Regions from separate parts of the [Pantoea] beijingensis genome, predicted to be linked through region 2. Evidence: predicted binding sites of a transcription regulator. Region 2 holds the regulator's gene; each other region holds the start of a gene.
The links. The regulator CRP, encoded in region 2, controls carbon source genes, mostly activating them, when cyclic AMP is high. The targets are predictions, from matches to a motif close to ATGTGANNNNNNTCACAT.
Positions count from the first base shown of each region.

Region 1 (7,956 bases), 1.5 Mb from region 2:
GGCAACGGCGCTACTGGCAGATGCGAAGCCATTCCCAAGACCGGATTATGCTTTTGCCGATATCGTCGGTACCGGCGGTGACGGCAGTAATAGCATTAATATATCCACTGCCAGCGCCTTTGTTGCGGCAGCCTGTGGCTTAAAAGTGGCAAAACATGGTAACCGTAGTGTTTCCAGTAAATCAGGGTCATCTGATTTGCTGGCTGCTTTTGGTATCAGTCTGGACATGCCCGCGGAAAAAGCTCGCGAGGCGCTGGATGATCTCAACGTCTGTTTCCTGTTTGCACCGCAGTATCACAGCGGTTTCCGCCATGCGATGCCGGTTCGCCAGCAGTTAAAAACGCGTACCCTATTTAATGTCCTGGGCCCATTGATTAATCCGGCGCGTCCCCCACTTGCAGTGATTGGTGTATACAGTCCGGAACTGGTGTTGCCAGTCGCACAAACGCTGCGTGTATTGGGTTATCAGCGTGCAGCAGTGGTGCACGGCGGTGGTATGGATGAAGTTGCCCTACACAGTACGACGCATGTTGCAGAATTGCGTGACGGTGAAATCACCAGCTATCCGTTGACGCCGGAAGATTTCGGTATGAGTTTTCATCCGCAAGAAGCACTGGCAGGCGGCACGCCGGAAGAAAATCGTGACATTCTGACCCGATTACTTCAGGGTAATGGCGAGCGCGCCCATGAAGAGGCCGTAGCAATAAATGTTGCAATGTTGTTAAAGGTCTTTGGGCACGAAGATCTTCGTGAGAACGCCCAACACGCGCTGGAAGTCATTCGCAGTGGGCAGGCCTATCAACGTGTTGTTGCACTGGCAGCAAGAGGATAATCATGCAGGAAACCGTACTCAATAAAATCGTGCAGGATAAGGCAGTCTGGATTGAAGAGCGCAAAGCACAGCAGCCGCTGGCTTCTTTTCAGAATGAGGTAAAACCCGCTACGCGTAGTTTTTATCACGCACTGCAAGGCGCGCGTACCGTGTTTATTCTGGAGTGCAAAAAAGCCTCTCCCTCTAAGGGACTGATCCGCAAAGATTTTGATCCGGAAACTATCGCAGGCGTTTATAAACACTACGCATCTGCAGTCTCGGTATTAACCGATGAGAAATATTTTCAGGGCAGCTTTGATTTTCTGCCCATCGTCTCGGCCGCCATTACCCAACCGGTATTATGCAAAGATTTCATCATCGACCCTTATCAGATTTACCTGGCTCGTTACTATCAAGGCGATGCGATTTTATTGATGCTTTCTGTTCTGAGCGACGAACAGTACCGTCAGTTAGCCGCCGTAGCGCACAGTCTGAACATGGGAGTGCTGACCGAGGTGATCAGCGAAGAGGAATTAGAACGTGCCACCGCATTGGGTGCCAAAGTCGTCGGCATTAATAACCGCGACTTACGCGATTTGTCGATTGACCTGAATCGCACCCGCCAGTTGGCGCCTCGCCTTTCCCACGGCGTAACGGTAATCAGCGAGTCCGGCATCAATAATTATACGCAGGTACGTGAACTCAGTCACTTTGCCAATGGCTTCCTTATTGGCTCAGCGCTGATGGCTGAGCCCGATCTGCATGCTGCCGTGCGCCGGGTCATTTTGGGCGACAATAAAGTGTGCGGTCTCACGCGAAGCGAAGATGCACGTTCCGCGCACGCTGCCGGGGCAATATACGGCGGCTTAATTTTCGCTGAAGGTTCACCGCGTTTTGTAGAGCGCGCGCAAGCACAGCAGATTATGGCGGCGGCTCCCTTGAAGTATGTGGGTGTCTTCCGTAATGTCGCTATCGATGATGTGGTCGCTACGGCAACCTCGCTGGCACTTCATGCCGTGCAGCTTCACGGCGAAGAAGATCGCGACTATGTTACTGCGCTGCGCATCGTCTTGCCTCCGGAGATCAAAATCTGGAAAGCCTTCAGCGTGAAAGATAACTTACCAACACGCGACTGGCAGCATGTCGATCGCTACGTATTTGATAACGGTAACGGCGGTAGCGGACAACGTTTTGATTGGTCCCTGCTCGCTGGACAACAACTCAGCAATGTATTGCTGGCTGGCGGTTTAAGCGCGGATAACTGTGTTGAAGCAGCACGGTTGGGCTGTGCGGGGCTGGATTTTAATTCGGGCGTGGAAAGCCAGCCTGGCATCAAGGATAACGCTAAAATCGCGGCGGTTTTTCAAACCCTAAAAGCGTATTAATTAGCAGGGCCGGGTGATCCCGCATCATCATTGTGAATTGGTCGCGCCAATCCAATAGAGAAAAGAGACGCAAAATGACTTTACTGAACCCCTATTTTGGTGAATTTGGCGGTATGTATGTACCACAAATTTTGATGCCAGCACTTAATCAACTGGAAGAAGCCTTTGTTAGCGCTCAGCGCGATCCGGCGTTTCAGGCCGAATTTACCGGGCTGCTGAAAAATTATGCAGGCCGCCCTACGGCATTAACTCTGTGTCAGAATCTGACAAAAGGCAGTAAAACCCGCCTTTATCTGAAGCGTGAAGATCTGCTTCACGGTGGTGCCCACAAAACCAACCAGGTATTAGGTCAGGCCCTGCTGGCGAAACGTATGGGTAAAACAGAGATCATAGCGGAAACCGGCGCAGGACAGCACGGCGTAGCCTCTGCACTGGCAAGCGCGCTGCTCGGTCTGAAATGTCGGGTTTACATGGGCGCAAAAGACATTGAGCGCCAGTCACCCAATGTATTCCGTATGCGTTTGATGGGAGCCGAAGTGATCCCGGTTCACAGCGGCTCTTCCACATTAAAAGATGCGTGTAATGAAGCGTTACGCGACTGGTCTGGCAGCTATGAGCACGCCCATTACATGCTCGGCACCGCTGCTGGCCCACATCCCTATCCCACCATTGTCCGTGAATTTCAGCGTATGATTGGTGAGGAAACTAAAGCACAAATTCTGGAAAAAGAAGGTCGTTTACCTGATGCGGTTCTTGCCTGCGTTGGTGGCGGCTCGAATGCCATCGGCATGTTCGCTGATTTTATCGATGAGGCTGGCGTTGGCCTGATTGGTGTTGAACCTGCCGGACACGGTATTGAAACCGGTGAACATGGCGCGCCGCTAAAACATGGTCGTGTCGGCATTTACTTTGGTATGAAATCACCAATGATGCAGACGGACGAGGGGCAGATTGAAGAGTCCTACTCTATTTCGGCCGGCCTGGATTTTCCTTCTGTCGGGCCCCAGCATGCGCACCTTAACAGCATTGGCCGGGCTGAATATGTTTCAGTTACCGATGACGAAGCACTGGATGCCTTTAAAACGCTGTGTCGTTCTGAAGGGATTATCCCTGCTCTGGAGTCTTCTCATGCGCTGGCATACGCATTGAAAATGATCCGCGAGAATCCGGAGAAAGAACAACTGCTTGTAGTCAATCTCTCAGGACGTGGAGATAAAGATATTTTCACCGTTCATGATATTCTGAAAGCGAAGGGAGAAATCTAATGGGACGTTATCAGCAACTGTTTACCCGTCTTGATGCCAAAAAAGAAGGCGCTTTTGTTCCTTTCGTGACCCTTGGCGACCCCTCACCTGAGTTGTCATTGAAAATCATCGATACTCTGGTAGCCGCCGGTGCTGATGCATTAGAACTTGGCGTACCTTTCTCTGATCCGCTAGCCGATGGTCCAACTATTCAGAATGCAAACCTGCGCGCCTTTACCGCAGGAGTTACAGTGTCACAATGTTTTGAGATGCTGGCAGCGATTCGTCAGAAATACCCTGCGATACCCATCGGCCTGTTAATGTACGCCAATCTGGTGTTCTCTAAAGGGGTGGATGATTTTTATGCGCGCTGTGCAGCGGTTGGGGTGGATTCCGTACTGGTTGCCGATGTTCCGATCGAAGAGTCGGCCCCCTTTCGCCAGGCCGCGCTCCGCCATAACATCGATCCAATTTTTATCTGTCCCCCTAACGCCAATGATGATCTTCTGCGGGAAATCGCCTCACATGGTCGCGGTTATACCTACTTGCTCTCGCGCACTGGCGTAACCGGGGCAGAAAAACGTGCTAATTTACCGTTACAGCACCTTATTGAAAAGTTGCGTGAATATCATGCAGCTCCTCCTTTGCAGGGGTTTGGCATCTCGGAACCTTCACAGGTGAAAGAGGCGGTTACGGCTGGTGCTGCCGGCGCAATTTCAGGCTCGGCAATTGTTAAAATTATCGAGATGCACCATGGCCAACCCGAGGTAATGCTGAACGAACTTCATCACTTTGTCAGCAGCCTGAAAGCGGCTTCACGCGGCTAATCACTGCAGGCTATTCGGGTGGGGAATCTGTATGATACTCGCTGGAATAGCCTGGCAATCGCCCTACCGCGTAACGTGCTATTTCCTTTCTGTTTTTTTTCATCTCTCGTTTGTACATTTTCCACTTCTGTTTCACAATTACAGTGTTTCCGTCACCACTGACGGAGATGGCAGCCCAAAGCGACCGACGTTAAAGCAGGGAACGTATGCCGGTAAGCACCTTATGGGTGTTTCGGACGCGCAAAAGGAACGGCGCAGGTGATGCAGAGAGGGTATATCATTGTGATAAGACAGGGAGATAGACATGAAGTTATTTAAAGTCTTAACGGGTACGGTTATAGCAGCGGTCGTTGCTTTGTCAGTAAGCGCCTGTGCGCCGACGTCGACAAAGGAAGGTACGGGTGGATATATCGATGACACCGTAGTCACCACGAAAGTAAAAGGTCAGTTACTTCGTGATGAATCATTAAAATCAACCGAAATCAACGTAGAAACCTTTAAAGGTCGGGTACAACTGAGCGGTTTTGTCTCCTCTCCGCAGATGGCAAATCGTGCCGTTGAGGTGACGCGCGGCGTAGCAGGCGTGAAATCCGTCGTCAATAATATGCAGATCAAATAGCACACTTCAATAATGTAAAAACCGCCTTATTCGGGCGGTTTTTATCTCGCAGCCGCCCAGCAAAAAGTCTTACACTGTCGATCGACTGACGGACCTTATTGCTTATTCAGAACCGATAACCAGCTCCGAAGAAAAACACCCATGGATCGATGCGCAAATTGATATTTTGCTGCTCACCATTGGCTTTAAACTTAACTTCGGTATCAATATCCATGTACCACACCGACATATTAAGCATCCAGTCACGATTAATTTGATAATCAAGCCCCGCCTGTCCCGCAATCCCCCATGAGTTTTTTACACTCAAATCGCTGAGTCCGGCTTCGCGGCCCGTACTATTAAATTTTGTATCATAGAACAGGGTATAGTTGATGCCGGCACCAATATAAGGCCGGGCTTTACTGGTACTGTCGAGGAAATACCATTGCGCCATCAGCGTCGGTGGTAACTGGCGCACCTCTGCCAGAGTACCCGTCGCCCCCAACCCCACTTTATGACGGAACGGCGTTGCCGCTAGCAGTTCAATACCCACATTATCAGTCGCCATCCAGGTAAAAGTTAAACCCAACTGAGTATTGTTATCGACGCTGAACGACCCCATCCCTAACACGTTATCCGAACCCGCCGTAGGACGCACCGTAGCAGAACCCGCGCGCATAAAGAAGTCCCCAGCCTGATGGGCCGCTGCTATTCCCGGGATTGCCGTTGCTAACATCAGTATGAATGGTGTCAGTTTCATACAAACTCCTTTTTCAGAACAATAATAAGCGAATACCCCTTTGGGGGTAAAAGAACAATTCCCGCGACTCTTTTACCGCTATTCTCCCGAAAAATCATGCAAATCATTTTTTTTAAACTTCTTAAAAAACAATGAATTGATTTAGATCAATTTCCTTAACCCTTATGGGACGTAGATACCTATTGTAGAAAGCTGAACGAGCAGATATTTTGCTTGCCTCCATCAATGTGATTTTGGTTCGAAGCCTCGGAGGGGTGGGCGATCAAATGAGCGATAATCTCAATCCTTGCATTACCTGTGGCGCATGTTGCGCCTATTTTCGTGTCTCTTTTTACTGGGCTGAAGCTGATGACAGCGGCGGCTGCGTACCTGCTGATTTGACCGAGCCTTTAACACCATTTTTGCGGGCTATGGCGGGGACTAACAGTAAAAATCCGCGCTGCACTTCGCTTCAGGGACAGATTGGTGAGTGCGTCTCTTGCGGTATTTATAACAACAGGCCGACGCCTTGCCGTGAATTTAAAATGTCAGGAGAGGATGGTGAGCAGAATGAAGCCTGCGATCGTGCCCGAGCTAAATATGGCCTGCCGCCGCTTTTTCACTCATCATTACCAACAATAACCGAAAGTTATGTAAGTCGGGGTGCCAGCGCCCTTCCAGACGATGTACAATCGCTGGGTCTGTAGCCAACGTAATTGAAGTTGCCATAATGGCAAAAAGCACGCTTATCCCAAGCCACTGGTACTCTTCCGGATTAGGGTAAGCGTCTTCAACTACTAAGGATATATAAACCCAGTTTGACCCAAGGAGTGTACATGTCTATCACGGCGGGCTCGTTATACCGTGACACGGGGAATTTTCTTCGTCATCAGTTAATTACAGTTGTTTTGCTGTCGCTACTGACGTCTTTCATTACGGTCATCATCGCTCATGCTCTGACGCCAGGTGCTGACCAGCTATCTATCCTGGGTGAAGGCGAAAGCGGCAGCGCCGCATCTCTGTTTGAAATGGTGAGAAATATGTCGCCAGAACAGCAACAGGTGCTGCTTCGTGCTTCGGCTGCCGGGACCTTTGCCTCACTGGCGGGGAATGTCTTGTTACTGGGTGGTATGCTCTGCTTAATTCCGCTGGTTTCTGCTGGTCAGCGCATCAGTGCATTGCGGGCCATTGGTGCTTCAGCGCCGCTTCTGCCCCGTTTGCTGTTAATGACCTTTTTGATTACGCTGCTGGTTCAACTCGGCTTTATGGTGCTGGTGGTTCCTGGCGTGCTTCTGGCGATTGTGTTCTCATTTTCGCCTATAATCACCGCCACGGAAAAAATCGGGGTATTTGCCTCGATGCGTGCCAGCGCCCGTCTGGCATGGGGACAAATGAAACTGGTCGCGCCTGCGGTAGTTCTCTGGCTGCTGGCGAAAATTGTGCTCATGCTGCTGGCCTCTTCATTCACTGTACTTCCACCCACTTTCGCTTCTGTGATATTCAATGCCATCAGTAATCTGATTTCAGCAATATTGATTATCTATTTGTTTCGTCTTTATATGCTGTTACGTTAATCCGTGGGCATGCCCTTTATCGGGCGTGCCACTTGGATTAGTCTGAAGAGAACGATGAACACGACGAGTTGCGGGCAAATGCCCTAAAAATAACCTGGGCCGCAGGACGGTGGCAAGGGAACGCGTCTCGATGAACTTACTTGTGTAGGTTTTCGGGTGAGTGACAGCAGCCAGCAAACCTGCAGCCTGACGTACCACGGGCAAATGCCGTTTGTTATCTGGATACCGACTATGAAGCAGTTACTTGATTTCCTCCCATTGGTGGTTTTTTTCGTCTTTTATAAGCTCTACGATATTTTTGTTGCTTCCGGCGCGTTGATAGTTGCAACCGGACTGGCGCTTGTCGTCAGTTGGGTGCTTTATCGCAGGCTGGAGAAGATGACAATTTTTACGTTTGTTCTGGTAGCCATCTTTGGAACACTGACGCTGGTGTTCCATAATGATGAGTTTATCAAATGGAAAGTGACGGTTATTTATAGCCTGTTTGCCGTTGCCCTGCTCTACAGCCAGCTGTTTATGAAGCAGCCGCTGATTCAGAGCATGCTGGGGAAAGAGATCACTCTTCCCGCCGCCGCCTGGCGGAAGCTAAATGTCGCCTGGGCGTTATTTTTCCTTGCCTGCGGCCTGGCAAATATCTATGTCGCCTTCTGGTTGCCACAAACGGTTTGGGTAAATTTCAAAGTATTCGGCTTAACAGCCTTCACGCTGTTATTTACGCTGGTAAGCGGCATTTATATTTATCGATTAATGCCGCAGGAACAAAAATAATGATCTTTCC
Region 1 is NZ_CP071409.1:1,912,818-1,920,773, reverse strand. Features, by position in the region: partial or broken gene trpD (bifunctional anthranilate synthase glutamate amidotransferase component TrpG/anthranilate phosphoribosyltransferase TrpD) at 1-832, shown strand, start outside; gene trpCF (bifunctional indole-3-glycerol-phosphate synthase TrpC/phosphoribosylanthranilate isomerase TrpF) at 835-2,196, shown strand; gene trpB (tryptophan synthase subunit beta) at 2,271-3,461, shown strand; gene trpA (tryptophan synthase subunit alpha) at 3,461-4,267, shown strand; gene J1C60_RS08610 (BON domain-containing protein) at 4,572-4,886, shown strand; gene ompW (outer membrane protein OmpW) at 4,993-5,625, opposite strand; gene J1C60_RS08600 (YkgJ family cysteine cluster protein) at 5,892-6,311, shown strand; gene J1C60_RS08595 (YciC family protein) at 6,441-7,178, shown strand; gene J1C60_RS08590 (septation protein A) at 7,410-7,946, shown strand.
Region 1: ompW (outer membrane protein OmpW) is a predicted target of CRP. The motif match lies at 5,760-5,777, and genes of this name have one in related genera.

Region 2 (7,956 bases):
TGTGGGCCGTGCTGTTCCACTGCGCCAATAGGTAATATCACCACCACCTTTTCCATTTCAAGTTCGCTAAACTCACGCGTCGAGAGATCCCACCACCAGCGGGATGAGGGCATATTCATTGGCAACCTCCTGCAATATTTATCTCAGTTTCGCCAATTTAACGCGCTGATGAAAGCAACAAAATTGCCGCACTGTGTTGCTTTTTTTGCATCAAAAAGCGACGGAGATGACTTTGCTGCGCTAAACGTGATAACAATGCACTTCGCCCGAATTTTCTCAGGGAGTTCTATTATGTCATCCAGACACCCGGTTATTGCGGTCACGGGTTCAAGCGGCGCAGGAACCACGACGACCAGCCTCGCCTTCCGCAAAATCTTCCAGCAGCTTAATTTGCATGCAGCCGAACTGGAAGGTGATAGCTTTCATCGCTATACCCGTCCGGAAATGGATCTGGCAATCCGTAAAGCTCGTGATTTAGGGCGCCATATTAGCTATTTCGGACCGGAAGCAAACGACTTCGGGCTACTGGAAGAAACCTTTAGCGAATATGGCCGCAGTGGTCGCGGTAACTCACGTAAATATTTGCACACGTACGATGAAGCCGTGCCGTGGAATCAAGTGCCTGGCACCTTTACGCCGTGGCAACCGCTACCGGAACCCACTGATGTGCTGTTCTATGAAGGGCTGCACGGTGGCGTGGTAACCCAGCAGCACAATGTGGCGGAGAAAGTCGATCTGCTGGTGGGCGTAGTGCCGATCGTTAACCTGGAATGGATCCAGAAACTGGTTCGCGACACCAGCGAGCGCGGTCATTCGCGTGAGGCAGTAATGGATTCTGTCGTACGATCCATGGAAGATTATATCAATTACATCACGCCGCAGTTTTCACGAACCCACATTAACTTCCAGCGCGTGCCGACCGTCGATACCTCAAATCCCTTCGCCGCACGAGATATTCCCTCGTTGGATGAAAGCTTTGTGGTGATCCATTTCCGTGGGCTGGAGGACATTGATTTCCCTTACCTGCTGGCGATGATCCAGGGATCGTTCATTTCCCATATTAATACTCTGGTGGTACCGGGAGGCAAGATGGGGCTGGCGATGGAATTGATCATGGGGCCGCTGGTTAAGCGTCTGATTGAAGGGAAAAAAATTGAGTAACTCGTCAAGCCAGCCAAGGCTGGCAGGAACACTGCAGTGGCGGATCGCAATCCGCCCTGCGGGCTATATTACAGTTCGATGACTTCATAGCTGTGCGTGATCTCTACACCTTTACCCAGCATCAGCGACACCGAGCAATATTTTTCTATCGACAGGTCGACCGCGCGTGCCACCGCTTTATCATTCAATCCGGCGCCACTAACGATAAAATGCACATTAATGTGGGTAAAAAGACGCGGTGCCTCTTCGCGCCGCTCGGACGTCAATTTCACTTCACAGTCAGCCACGTCGTGGCGCCCTTTTTGCAGGATGGAAACCACGTCAATTGCACTGCATCCCCCCGCGGCCATTAATACCATCTCCATCGGACTGGGCGCTTTATCACCGGAATTACCATCCATCAGCACCTGATGCCCGGATGCAGATTCACCTAAAAAAGTCAGCCCTTCTACCCACTTTACACGCGCCTGCATAACATTCATCTCCTGATTCGTCCGGTTGACTTCAGACTACGCTTTACAAGAAAAAACGGCAACGCTATGCAATTCACTTCATGCTGAAGCGAGACAACAGGAGACACTTAGCGAAAGCTGTGCTACAAACGAAGTTGTAATATTTTGCCAACTCATATATACCCTGAAGAGCACGGGTAGCAGGATGGTGGTAAGCGGGTATACCCACATGTAAGACAACGCAGCCAAAAACTTGCAGTCCGAAGTATGACGGGTAATCAGTCCGGCGAAAGTGGGACAACATAATGAGCAGATGCCCGGATAAAATTCCTGATAGGAAAACGCTTGAATATTTCAACGCCTGGCAGGGAATACCCTCCCTGTATTTAGGGCACGATTACAATAGAGGATAACAGCGAATGGTTCTCGGCAAACCGCAAACAGACCCGACTCTCGAATGGTTCCTGTCACATTGCCATATTCACAAGTATCCATCCAAAAGTACGCTGATTCACCAAGGTGAAAAGGCGGAAACGCTCTACTACATCGTGAAGGGCTCTGTAGCAGTGCTGATTAAGGATGAAGAAGGCAAAGAGATGATCCTCTCTTATCTCAACCAGGGCGATTTCATTGGCGAGCTTGGCCTCTTTGAAGAAGGCCAGGAACGTAGTGCTTGGGTTCGGGCCAAAACAGCCTGTGAAGTGGCTGAAATTTCTTACAAAAAATTCCGTCAGCTGATTCAGGTCAATCCTGATATTCTGATGCGTCTCTCTTCCCAAATGGCGCGTCGCCTGCAGGTCACCTCAGAAAAAGTAGGTAATTTAGCTTTCCTTGACGTGACGGGGCGTATTGCGCAAACGCTGCTCAATCTGGCTAAACAACCGGATGCCATGACGCATCCAGACGGTATGCAGATCAAAATCACCCGTCAGGAGATTGGTCAAATCGTCGGCTGCTCGCGTGAAACCGTCGGCCGTATCCTGAAAATGCTGGAAGATCAAAACCTGATTTCCGCACACGGCAAAACGATTGTTGTATACGGCACACGTTAATTCATCCCGACCCACGGCGTGATGTTGCTATCACGCCGTTTTTTTATATTGCGATAACCTGATGTGGCGGAGAATCATTTATCACCCTGAAATAAACTATGCGCTGCGCCAGACGCTAGTGCTGTGTTTACCGGTGGCCATTGGCTGGCTGCTTGGCGATCTCCAAAAAGGACTGCTCTTCTCGTTAGTCCCCGCCTGCTGCAATATTGCCGGGCTCGATACGCCACACAAACGCTTTTTTAAGCGGCTGATTATCGGCGGTGGCTTATTTGCTCTCAGTAGTTTTCTGATCCAGTGGATGACGCAACACCAGCTCCCTTTGCCTGCAATCCTGTTTGCTATGGCCATGCTGCTGGGTGTGACCGGAGAAATTAGCCCGTTACATGCACGGCTTCTCCCCGCGTCCTTGATTGCCGGAATTTTTACGCTCAGCCTTATTGGCCACATGGCGGTATGGGAGCCTCCCCTGCTCTATATACTCGGTACAATCTGGTATGGCGCATTTAACTGGTTCTGGTTTTGGCTGTGGAAAGAGCAACCAATGCGCGAAACGATCAGCCTGCTCTATCGTGAACTGGCCGACTACTGTGAAGCAAAATATAGCTTGCTAACACAGCTCACCGACCCTGAAAAAGCACTACCACCTCTGTTAGTACGACAGCAGAGAGCGGTGGACCTGATCACCATCTGCTATCAGCAGATGCATATGCTGGCGGCAAACCGCCACAGCAGTCATAAGCGACTGACGCGTGCATTTCAAGTGGCACTCGATCTGCAGGAGCATATTGCCGTCAGCCTGTCGCTACCGGATGAGGTGCAAAAACTGGTTGAACGCAGCCATGCTGAAGCGGTGATTCGCTGGAATGCACAGGCGATAGCGGCCCGGCTTCGTACGCTAGCCGATGATATTCTTTACCATCGGCTACCCGAGCGCTTTAGTATGGATAAGCAGCTGCAGGCACTGGAGAAAATCGCACGACAGAACAGTGAAAACCCAGTCGGCAATTTTTGTTATTACCACTTCAGTCGCATCGCGCGCGTGCTGCGCACCCAACGCCCGCTTTACCAACGTAATCTAATGGAAGATCGACAACGACGACTGCCGCTGATCCCGGCACTGAAAAGTTACCTTTCACTCAACTCATCCGCATTGCGAACGGCGACACGTTTCGCCGTCATGCTGGTGATTGGCAGTACGCTGGCGCTATTTTTCAATATTCCTAAGCCTTACTGGATTCTGATGACAATTATGTTCGTCAGTCAGAACGGCTATAGCGCCACCCGCGTACGCATTCAGCACCGTGCTCTGGGTACGCTAGTCGGATTAATTATCGCTGCGGCAACGCTGCGCTTGCAGGTTGCAGATAGTTGGGTACTGCTCGCGATGCTGACAATCACACTGGTAAGTTATTTGTTTATCCGCAAGTTTTATGGCTGGGCAACGATTGGTTTTACCGTCACCGCCGTCTATTCACTGCAATTGCTAACGCTGAATGGCGCGCAGTTTTTACTACCGCGGTTGATGGATACCATCATGGGATGTCTGATTGCTTTCGGCGGCATGATCTGGCTCTGGCCGCAATGGCAAAGCGGCCTGCTGCGACAAAACGCCCACGATGCACTGGAAGCTGACCAGGACGCATTAAGAATGTTGCTGGGAAACGAGCAGGACAGCGTGAAACTGGCCTACCAGCGCGTCCGCGTCAACCAGGCGCATAACGCGTTGTATAACTCATTAAATCAGGCGATGCAGGAACCAGCCTTTAATGCTCAGTATCTGTCTGATATGAAGCTCTGGGTGACGCATAGCCAATTTATCGTCGAGCATATTAATGCGATGACGATCCTGGCTCGTGAACATACTATGCTTACGCCATCACTAGCCGAGCGCTATTTGCAATCCTGCGAGGTCGCGCTGCAGCGATGCCAGCAGCGACTGGAATATGACGGTCCGGGGTCAGATACTAATATCCTCGAAGCGCAAAATAATCTGCATACCGGTCCAATAACCATTATGGAACGGCATGTTTCGCGGATTCTGGGTCATCTGAGCGTAATGCATACTATCTCATCACTGGCATGGAGCCAGCGCCCACGTCACGGAAAGTGGCTGGTTGGGAAGCTGAGGAAATCATAGCAAACGGACAGAGAGTAACTGCCCGTTGAGGTTGGCCTGCGTATCGGCATTCCAGGCAACACCGCTTGCTATTCGGCCAGTACGCTCTCCAGGGCTCGAGCAAAACGCGCCATTCCTTCGACAATATCCGTGGGTTCAATGATCAACGACGGCGCGAAGCGGATAACGTCAGTACCGGCATTTAACACCATTACGCCCTGCTCCGCGGCAGCGTTCAATACATCACGCGCTTTACCCGCATATTGTGGCTTCAGCACAGCGCCAAGCAGCAACCCTTTTCCGCGGATCTCGCTGAAGACATCGAGTTTGCTGTCGATCGCCTGCAACGCATCAACAAATTGCTGACGACGGACTTCAACACCCTTTAGCACTTCGTCGCTATTAATAATATCCAGCGCCGTCTCCGCTATCGCACAGGCCAGCGGATTTCCACCATAAGTCGTTCCATGAACACCCGGTGCCATCACGGATGCGATATCCTGCGTGGTTAGCATCGCGCTCACCGGAAAGCCACCACCTAATGCTTTTGCCGTAGTAAGAATATCGGGCTTTACACCATAATCTTCATAAGCAAACAGCTTGCCGCACCGCCCCATTCCACTCTGGACTTCATCGAACACCAGCAGCGCATTGTGCTCATCACATAATGCCCGAAGTCCCTGAATAAATTCCTGCGATGCGGGCATAACCCCGCCTTCACCCTGGATCGGTTCAACCACGATAGCGCAGGTATGATCGTCAATAACTGCTTTAACCGCAGCCAAATCGTTGTAGGGAACATGCACAATATCCGCGGGCTTAGGACCAAAACCGTCAGAATATTTCGGCTGCCCGCCAACCGTTACGGTAAATAAAGTACGGCCATGAAACGCATTATGAAACGCGATAATTTTACTTTTGTAAGGGCTATGGCGCGTTGAAGCATAGTAACGCGCCAGCTTAAATGCCGCTTCGTTAGCTTCCGCACCAGAATTAGCGAAAAAAACGCGATCGGCAAAAGTGGCAGCGATCAATTTGCTGGCCAGCCGCAACGCTGGTTCATTGGTAAAAACATTACTGGTGTGCCACAGAGTTTCACCCTGCGCTTTCAGCGTCTCCACCAGTGCCGGGTGGCAGTGCCCCAGCGCGGTGACGGCAATACCGCCGGAAAAATCGATATATTCTTTACCCTGCTGGTCCCACACCCGGCTGCCTTTACCTTTGACTGGTACAAACTGTGCGGGTGCATAAACAGGCAAAATAACCTGTTCAAAGGTTTCCCGCGTTACCGCCATTTTTTCCGCTGCCATTGACTACCTCTCATGATGTCACGTTATATGCTCGTCATACTTCAAGTTGCCTGTGCATTGAATTTCATAGCGAATATCGACCGCTTCTCTGAGGCGTGTATTCAGGAGGGTGTCTTGCTGTCTGCGTTCTGCAACTCGAAGTTATCACAGTATCAATATATGCAATTATAATCAAAAAATACGCATAAAAAATCACTAAAAGAGAAATGAGAGCAGCACGTTATCCGCCGCCTATAACATCAGGCAGATCGATATATTAATCAGTGTCGGTAGTTCGGAGGCGATTTACAGCGTAAGAAAATTGGCCAGCAACTGGTGCCCTTGCTCGCTCAAAATACTTTCAGGATGGAATTGAACCCCCTGTAACGCCAGATGCTTATGGCGAAACCCCATGATTTCATCCGGTTCTCCCTCACGCAAGCTCCAGGCGGTGACTTCAAAATCGCGAGGTAGACTTTCTCTTTCAACAATCAATGAATGGTAGCGTGTCACCGTCAATGGATGTGACAATCCGGCAAATACGCCGCTATCATTGTGCTCGATCACTGACGTTTTCCCATGCATAACCTGGCGCGCACGTACCACCCGCGCGCCGAACGTCTGTGCAATCGCCTGATGCCCAAGGCAAACGCCCAAAATCGGTAACTTACCGGCAAATTTGGCAATAGCAGCCATAGAAACACCCGATTTATCAGGTGTACAGGGACCAGGGGAGATAACTAAGTGAGCAGGGTTCATTTGCTCAATATCTTCAAGAGTGATGCTGTCATTGCGACGCACGCAGACCGTACTGCCTAATTCACAAAAATATTGATAAAGGTTCCAGGTAAACGAGTCATAATTATCAATCAGTAACAGCATTCTTGCTCCAGACCGGGTAAATACGCCACTCTCACCCTGGCACAGGCAATCGCGGGCACAGACGCAGTCAATGCTGCCGCCTGAAGAATAAGTCGCATATTCTACCCAATTTGCTAAGCGACACTCACCACTTTACTAAAGATATCAATCAGCCCCTGCAGATTACCACTGACACCTTCACGGTTTGCAGCAAGCCATACTTCACGTTCGATCGGTGTCCAGTCAATCAGATAGCCCGCATGCAGCGCCAGCTGTTCAAAGAAAATACGCTGGGTACGCCCATTGCCATCGCGAAAGGGGTGCAACATATTAATTTCGCAATAGTAATACGCCAGACGCTCGATAAAGGCTTTCTGTGATAATCCGTCGAATCCCTTTTCCGCCTCCAGTGCCGCCATCAACGCATTGCCTTCCTTTTCAATATATTCAAAATGGCAGAATGGCGTGTCGTCGAGATAAATATCGATATGGCGCAGTTCGCCCGCCCATTCATACAAGTCCTGGAACAGAACACGATGAATTGCACAAAGATGGGGCAGGCCAGGGTTATCGCTTCCCAGTTCGAGGGTAGCCGCACGTAATGCGGTAAACGCGAGTTCAGCCTGCTGCAAGCGATGGGCTTCACGGATCTGCAAGCGGTTCTTCAGTACTTTGATATCCTGCCACAGATAAGGATCGCGGTCGGTCATTGCGTTAGCGCTCATAGTGCCTCCTCAATACCTTCAGACGCTCAATAACTTCGGTTGGCGATAGCGTAACCCGCTCGATCTCATAACCTTCAAGCCGAGTGCTGGCCTGAAAATTGGCGTTATGATATTGCAGCCAAAGCGCTGCTTTCTGCTTATCGGTCAGTTTCTTACTCATTATGCCTCCGTGACCGTGAAAGGGTTTTCTGACAACCAGCGTCTGGAGAGACAGCGTTCACTGTAGGTCCGGGGAGATAGAACGGCCTGGCATCCGTGCGATGATGAAATAAGCTGTCAGGTCAGATGCTAAGTATATAC
Region 2 is NZ_CP071409.1:363,662-371,617, reverse strand. Features, by position in the region: gene J1C60_RS01580 (creatininase family protein) at 1-119, opposite strand, end outside; gene J1C60_RS01575 (phosphoribulokinase) at 292-1,161, shown strand; gene J1C60_RS01570 (OsmC family protein) at 1,230-1,634, opposite strand; gene crp (cAMP-activated global transcriptional regulator CRP) at 2,033-2,665, shown strand; gene J1C60_RS01560 (YccS/YhfK family putative transporter) at 2,727-4,802, shown strand; gene argD (bifunctional acetylornithine/succinyldiaminopimelate transaminase) at 4,871-6,091, opposite strand; gene J1C60_RS01550 (aminodeoxychorismate synthase component II) at 6,377-6,952, opposite strand; gene J1C60_RS01545 (putative adenosine monophosphate-protein transferase Fic) at 7,066-7,656, opposite strand; gene J1C60_RS01540 (YhfG family protein) at 7,646-7,816, opposite strand.

Region 3 (7,956 bases), 960 kb from region 2:
ACCCAGTTGGAAAGACTGCAACATTTTCATATCGAAGCCGCGGAAGAAACCACTCAGAACAAACAGCAACACAATGGCAAGCATCATGATTTTGGTCACTTTGTTCCAGCCACTCTCTTCAACCCCTTTACCGATCAGGATCCCCAGCACCAACCCCGGTACAGCGTTACCCATAATCAGCTGCGCCAGACCGCCAAAAATGGTGGCCCAGAAGCCAGATTTCTTACCGGCATCAATCGCGGCCAGCCAGAAAATCACCGGCATCACGGTATTGACCAGCAGGTTAGCAGCAGGGACCAGCACCTTCACTGCCGTCACTTGTAACGCGGCCGGAACGGCGGAGGCGGTAGAGTTGAGGAAAGCCACCACGATCATGCCGATAATGCCGCAGACAATGGCCATTTTTTTCGGATCGTGCAGCGTTTCAGCGACGTTGCGGTTCTTCACCATCAGTGCAGCCGCACCCCAGTTAGGAATAATGCGATGGTCAACGTCCTGGGTAAAAGCACCCGCCGCAACGGAGGAAGCCCAGGCGTTAAAGAAAAAGCCAAGGCCAAAGGAGAAGTGAGAAGCAGGATCGCCTTCACAGGAGTTCAGTTCACCCAGCGTTCGAAATGCGCCCATCCCCTGCGTGGTGGGCGCGTGAAACATACGTGCGGCACCCGCACCCACGCCGACCCCGACCAATCCGCCGATGATTAGCGATTTAAATAAAATAATTAAAAACATCAGTCTTTCCTTAAGGGCTTGCGCCAACGTTTTTTAATCATGATTATTCCCTGATGCATTAATCGCTCAGGGTATCTATGCCCCATTCGGAAATGCACCGTCATATGCCGTTCAGAACGTGCCCCACAGGTCAGCCGGTGTAAAACCATACGGCTTTTAGTGCACGCCACGCCGATACAGGCAGGTCAGGAACCCGAAGGAAACGTTCTTATTGCATCACTGTGAAGGTCACCTTATCGGTGTCAATCACGGTAACGTTGACGACAATTTCCAGCTCAACGCTGTAATGCCGTCTTTCTCGCGCCAGGAAAAAGAACAGGAATTTCTCTTTTCTGACGCTTTCCTGCGCACGAATGACTCGCACATCCTGTGGCTCAATGCGCAGCAGAATTTTGTTGGTGGAACGAAGTACCGCACTTTGTACGCGACTCAGGGCATCAGCAAACGCTTTACCTTTGGTGTCACCTTTACCGCTGACACTCACCGTGGTCGTGGACTGTTCTTTCATGGTTGACCATGCTTTTTGATCCAGGCCTGCACCAGTCGCTCTCCCAGTTCCTCTTTGTCCATAAAACCGAATCCGAGCACATTACAACCTTCATTGATTGCCGTTACGCCTTCATCAACAGAGCGCATACCGTATTTGGCTTTATAACCATATTTATTCTGCGCGGTAATAGCCCCTGCGCCGCCGCTTCCGCAGAAGGAGATACCGAAAGTGGCATTCTCTGCTTTCATCACATCGCCCAGTTTCATGTCAGCCGCCACACCGGGTACCACGACAGCGCGTCCGCCCGCTTTTTCAACACCGGCAGCCACTTTTTGGCCTTTACCTAAACGATCGCCAATTACTACGGTTACTTGTGACATGTTATTTTCCTTTAAATCATGTTATTACGAATTTTCTTTAGCGACTTCAAAGTGGACAGACAGCAGCCAGGCCTCTTCTTTCGGCAAATTGCCAAACAACTCAACCACCTGCCGGGCCAGTTGCATGGAATCTTCAGAGATATCTTCAAATAGCTCCTCCTCGACTTCCGGCAATGCTTCACCCGTCAAGGATCGCAGCGCCATCGCACTGACATGCGAAGCCAGCATCTGCTGCTGTACAGTGTTGGGGGTGATTGCCTTAACTGCAAACAGATCGCCTATCTGCATCATCACCTTGTCGGCCAGCGCGTGGATGGCTTCCGGGCTAGCTGCCGAATTCACCGTTACCGCTCCGTTATTCACGTTATTACCCCTTTCCTCTTCGGATAAACTTTTTCCTGTTGTCCTTCAAGCTCTGTCAGTCGCACCACACATCGTGGCTGAATTGTGAGCAGGTCCAGGCAGCAATATCCTGCGGCTTGAATACTTCAGGCTCTGTCGTTCGCGTTAAAATGAAATTACCCTACAGGAGGTGAGGTTTGTAGACCGACTTTTTCCATTTCGAAACGGAAATAGGGCAATGAATAGAGAGCGATGTCGCAAAACCGTTATTTCACGCAAAAAGAGCAGAAATTATGAGAGATTCGTCACTTTTTTAGCGAGGTAATGGCAGAGTCATGCATTAATCATGTGGGAATAAAAAATAAATACGCTGTTGTCGCACAGATATAAGGAAAGGTGATGGCATCCGGCCATACTAAATTACCGATGCAATCGAGTTGCTGAACAGCATGACCTGGCAGGCGATAAAGAAGAGAAAAGTGTTCCCGGACGGATGATTAAGCACGGAAAGCGATCTTAGCACGCAGGGTGGCTGCGAGCGATCCCACGTCAAATCCCTGACAAGCCGTTTATGGACCGGTAAATAATTCTGCATAAATAAGCTCAGTTCTATGTTAATAACAACCCGATAACCGAACTGACAGTAATATCACCGCTAAACTCTTTAAAAGCTTCGGTATTTTTCTCACGATGCATTTTAAGCTTCAGCTGCGCTAATTTCCCTTAAATCGACAGCGATGAAGCGACAGATGAGGAGTTATTTATCGTTTGGCACCGACATCGTCGTAACCACTGCCAATAGCCCCGTAGTGGTACACGTCAGAATGTCGTCAGGAAGCCGTGAAATAATGCGGACGACGGTATTTAATTATATCGAGTGTGATTAGTTGCAATTGGCTTCGTCGCCAGAGTGCCTATGGCGCGAAGAATGACGGGTAACAGGCCGGAATTTTCCGGCCTGTTAAATCTTAACGGAATTTTTTATGATTCTCGTTGCGCGTGTCCGCGAGTTTCTTCGCTTCCTCTTTTGCGCCCGCAACATTTCCTGCATCGACTAACTTGCTGGTCGCATCGATTTGCCCGATCAACGTGTCCAATCCGGCATGATAATCTTTGATTTCAGGACTATCTGGTGCTTTTCCTTCAAGTTTATCAGGCGTTTGTGTTTTCGCATCTTCAGCTGCAGCACGCATATCGGTTAACGCCTTTTTCATTTCAGCAGCGTCATTTGTGTTCATGACCGTCCGATAGCCGCCGCTAAGCGCATCCATATCGTCTGACAGATCTTTCGCCAGTGCCGATGCACTGCCACATAGTAGAGAAACAGCTAACATTGCAATCACATGCTTACGCATAAGTTTCATTCCTTATTGTTATGACAAATGAGTACCCGGCATTATTTGCTTTAAAACAACCGTATCTACCCTAAATCATTCAAGTTGCAGAGGGTAGCGGCAAGCTCCGGAGTCCCCCCGTTCGCTGACTCGGATAAACGATCGGGGTGATTGAGTGCAGCGAACAAACCCGCGATTTAAAATCATAACGGGTATATTTGCTTCATACTCTACACTGCTAACGTTACAGCTTAAATCAGGATATATAAACGCTCCACTTTTCCCGTTATCACGTTGCTTGTCTGATTACAGCATCCATCGCGATAGTCGGGCTGCCGGGATCCGACACCCCGTAAAGGTTTTTTTGTACGAGTAAAAAGGAGCGCCGCCCTGTTTATTGACCTGCGATTTTCATTTCAGGCAGCAATACTGAACCACACTGAATGTTGCTACGTGTTTCAATGTCGTTGCCGACGGTAACAAGATTACGCCACATGTCCTTCAGATTGCCAGCAATCGTAATCTCACTGACCGGATACTGAATCTCACCGTTTTCGACCCAGAAACCTGCCGCTCCGCGGGAATAATCGCCGGTAATGCCGCTCACACCTTGCCCCATCAGCTCCGTCACCACTAAACCGGTTCCCATCTGCTTCAGTAAGTCCGCAAAACTGGCCCCCTGTCCGTTAATACGCCAGTTATGGATGCCACCCGCATGTCCGGTGCTCTGTAGACCCAGCTTGCGTGCTGAATAACTGGTGAGTAGCCAGCTTTGCAGTATCCCTTCTTTTACGATGTCACGTTGCTGTGTGCGCACCCCTTCACTGTCAAAAGGCGAAGATGCCAACCCTTTTAACAGATGCGGCTGTTCTTCAATCGTGAGCCACTCTGGTAGGATCTGCTTGCCAAGTGCATCAAGCAGGAAGGTCGATTTACGATAAACACTCCCGCCACTGATAGCACCAACCAGATGTCCAAACAGGCCGGTAGCCACTTCAGCAGCAAAAATAACCGGCGCTTTCATTGTCGAAAGTTTACGCGGTGAGAGGCGTGACAGCGTACGTCGGGCGCACTCTTCACCCACCCACTCTGGCGACTGAAGATCGCTCATAGCCCGGCCGATTGAGTAGGCATAATCGCGCTCCATATCACCTTTTTCTTCAGCAATAACGCAGCTGGAAAGCGAATGGCGGCTGGAACAGTACCCCTGCATCATGCCATGGCTGTTGCCGAATACTTTAATGCCAACATGGCTGTTAAAGCTGCCACCTTCAGTATTCGTGATGCGTTTATCGACATTCAGCGAGGCCTGCTCAGCGCGAGCGGCCAGTTCAATCGCTTTATCAGCATCCAGATCTGACGGGTGAAACAGATCAAGATCCGGCGCTTCAAAAGCCAGCAGTTCGCGATCGGCAACGCCTGCATAGGGATCCGGTGAGGTGAAACGGGCAATATCAATTGCCGCCTGAACCGTGCGCTTGATGGCATCAGGGCTCAAATCGGTAGAAGAGGCGCTGCCTTTACGATTCTGGTGATAGACAGTAATGCCCAATGCACCATCGCTGTTAAATTCAACATTTTCCACTTCGCCATAGCGCGTACTGACGCTGATACCCGTCGATTTACTGACGGCGACTTCCGCGCCATCGGTACTGGCTTTCGCCAGTTCGAGTGCCTGCGCGACGGCCTGTTCCAATACCTTCCGTTGTTCTGCAACCTGAGTGAGTACTTTCATCGACCTGCCATATATAATTGATGGTGAATGATTTGAGTCTATCAGACTCAGAGAACAATTTCGCAGTAGCCACGTAACCTGATAGCATTAGCCTCTTTTTTAGGAGCCTAACAATGACCAAGCAGCCCGAAGACTGGCTCGATGACGTACCCGATAACGAAGAAGAAGAAGATGACGAGATTATCTGGGTCAGCAAAAGTGAAATTAAACGCGATGCAGAAGAGTTAAAACGCCTCGGCGCCGAGATGGTAGAGCTGAGCAAGAACTCACTCGATAAAATTCCGCTGGATGACGATCTGCGAGCAGCGATTGAGCTGGCACAGAAAATCAAGAAAGAGGGCCGTCGCCGCCAGTTGCAGCTTATCGGTAAGATGCTGCGTTCGCGCGACGAAGAACCGATTCGCCAGGCGCTGGATAAACTGAAGAATCGCCATAATCAGCAGGTCGCGTTATTTCATAAACTGGAAATGATGCGCGATCGCCTGTTGGAACAAGGTGACGATGCGATCCCGGATGTACTGAATCTTTATCCGCATGCCGATCGCCAGCAGCTTCGCTCGATGATCCGCAACGCGCAAAAAGAGAAAGCCGCGAATAAACCACCGAAAGCTTCCCGCCAGATTTTTCAGTATTTACGCGAACTGGCCGAAGCCTGAAACCACGGCAGGGACAACCCGCGCTAAGGACAGCATACTAAAGAGGGGCATCGCGCCCCTCTTGCGTTTAGCGTCCTAGTCTGTCCAGCAGTTTTTGATGGATCCCACCAAAGCCACCGTTACTCATGACCAGCACAGAATCACCAGGCTGGGCGGTTTTGGCAATCATCTCAACCAGCGTGTCCACATCAGCGCTCCAGTGCGCTGGCTGGATACAGGCATCCGCAACATCTGACACCTGCCACGGAATATGGTGGGGCTGGAAGAGGAAGACTTCATCGGCACGGCCCAACGCAGGCGCAAGGTCGCTTTTGCTGATCCCCATCTTCATCGTGTTGGAGCGAGGTTCCAGAACGGCCAGAATACGCGCAGTACCACCGACTTTGCCCCGCAGCGCGGCAAGCGTCGCCAGAATCGCGGTTGGATGATGGGCAAAATCATCGTAAACCTTGATTCGATTCACTTCACCCCGTAATTCAAGACGACGTCGGGCATTAATAAAGTCGTTTAGCGCACGTCCTGCCTCTTCGGGTTTCACGCCAACATGACGTGCCGCCGCGATCGCCATCAGGCCATTATGCATATTGTGCTCGCCCACCAGCGACCATTTTACTTCTGCGACGCGTTTACCCTCAAGCAGCACTTCCCAGTGTGATGCATCTGGGGAGAGCTTTTTCGCCTGCCACTGGCCGCCGTCTCCCATCCGCTCCTGCTCGCTCCAGCATCCCATCGATATCACCTGCTTCAGGTTAGTATCGTGTTCCGGCCAGAGAATTTTACCCTGACCTGGCACGATACGTATCAGATGATGGAACTGCTTCTGAATCGCACGCAGATCGTCAAAAATATCGGCATGATCGAACTCCAGATTATTCAAAATCAGGGTTCGCGGACAATAGTGGACAAATTTTGAACGCTTATCGAAGAAAGCACAGTCATATTCATCGGCTTCAATAACGAAGAATGGGCTTTTTCCTAAATGTGCCGATACCTCAAAATTTCCCGGTACGCCCCCAATAACAAAACCCGGTTCGAGACCGCAAGCCTGCAAAATCCACGCAGCCATCCCCGCGGTTGTTGTCTTTCCGTGCGTTCCGGCAACCGCGATCACCCAGCGGTCGCGCAGTACAAAATCGTGTAGCCATTGCGGTCCGGAGAGGTAGGGAATATTGCGTTCCAGCACCGCTTCAACACAGGGGTTTCCACGTGTCATCGCATTTCCGATAATCACCAAATCGGGGGCTGGGTCAAGCTGTGAAGCGTCATAACCTTGAATTAAATCAATACCTTGTTTTTCCAGAAGCGTGCTCATCGGCGGATAAACGTTAGCGTCAGAGCCCGTTACCTCATGCCCAAGAGAACGTGCCAGCATAGCCAGTCCTCCCATGAAGGTACCGCAGATACCGAGAATATGAATGCGCATAAAAAGTCCATTACTTAAAAGTTCGGGGCACAGTTTAGCGCCGAGTCTCGCGGGAAGAAACGGATTTGGGCTATGGTCTTTACTATTCAATCAGCTAAACTGCGTACGTATATATTGGCAGTTTGTAAAAACCTTTGCTACTCAACCACAGATTCAGGGATTGTGTTATGAAAACGTTAGGCGAATTTATCGTCGAGAAACAGCAAGACTTTCCTCATGCGACTGGTGAACTGACAGCCCTTCTCTCCGCTATTAAACTCGGCGCCAAGATCATCCACCGCGATATCAATAAAGCCGGGTTGGTTGATATCCTTGGCGCCAGCGGTGTAGAGAATGTTCAGGGCGAGCAGCAAATGAAGCTCGACCTGTTTGCCAATGAAAAATTGAAAGCTGCACTGAAAGCACGCGGTATTGTGGCCGGTATCGCTTCTGAAGAAGAAGATGAGATTGTCATTTTCGAAGGTGTTGAAAATGGCAAGTATGTCGTGTTGATGGATCCGTTAGACGGTTCTTCAAACATTGACGTTAACGTCTCTGTCGGTACCATTTTCTCCATCTATCGCCGTATTACACCACCAGGTACACCAGTAACAGAGGAAGATTTCCTCCAGCCAGGTAGCCAACAAGTTGCGGCTGGCTACGTGGTTTACGGCTCTTCCACCATGCTGGTTTATACGACCGGCTATGGCGTGCATGCCTTTACCTACGATCCTTCCCTCGGTGTATTTTGCCTGAGCCAGGAGCACATGATGTTCCCGGCGAAAGGCTATACCTACTCGATTAACGAAGGGAACTATATACGCTTCCCGCAGGGTGTAAAAAAATACCTGAAGTTCTGCCAGGAAGAGGATAACAGCACCAACCGGC
Region 3 is NZ_CP071409.1:3,510,687-3,518,642, forward strand. Features, by position in the region: gene J1C60_RS15860 (DUF4311 domain-containing protein) at 1-729, opposite strand, end outside; gene J1C60_RS15865 (DUF4312 family protein) at 938-1,237, opposite strand; gene J1C60_RS15870 (SFCGS family glycine-rich protein) at 1,234-1,599, opposite strand; gene J1C60_RS15875 (glycine dehydrogenase) at 1,624-1,962, opposite strand; gene cybC (cytochrome b562) at 2,910-3,296, opposite strand; gene pmbA (metalloprotease PmbA) at 3,670-5,010, opposite strand; gene yjgA (ribosome biogenesis factor YjgA) at 5,124-5,666, shown strand; gene mpl (UDP-N-acetylmuramate:L-alanyl-gamma-D-glutamyl-meso-diaminopimelate ligase) at 5,734-7,089, opposite strand; gene fbp (class 1 fructose-bisphosphatase) at 7,257-7,956, shown strand, end outside.
Region 3: J1C60_RS15875 (glycine dehydrogenase) is a predicted target of CRP. The motif match lies at 2,235-2,252, and genes of this name have one in related genera.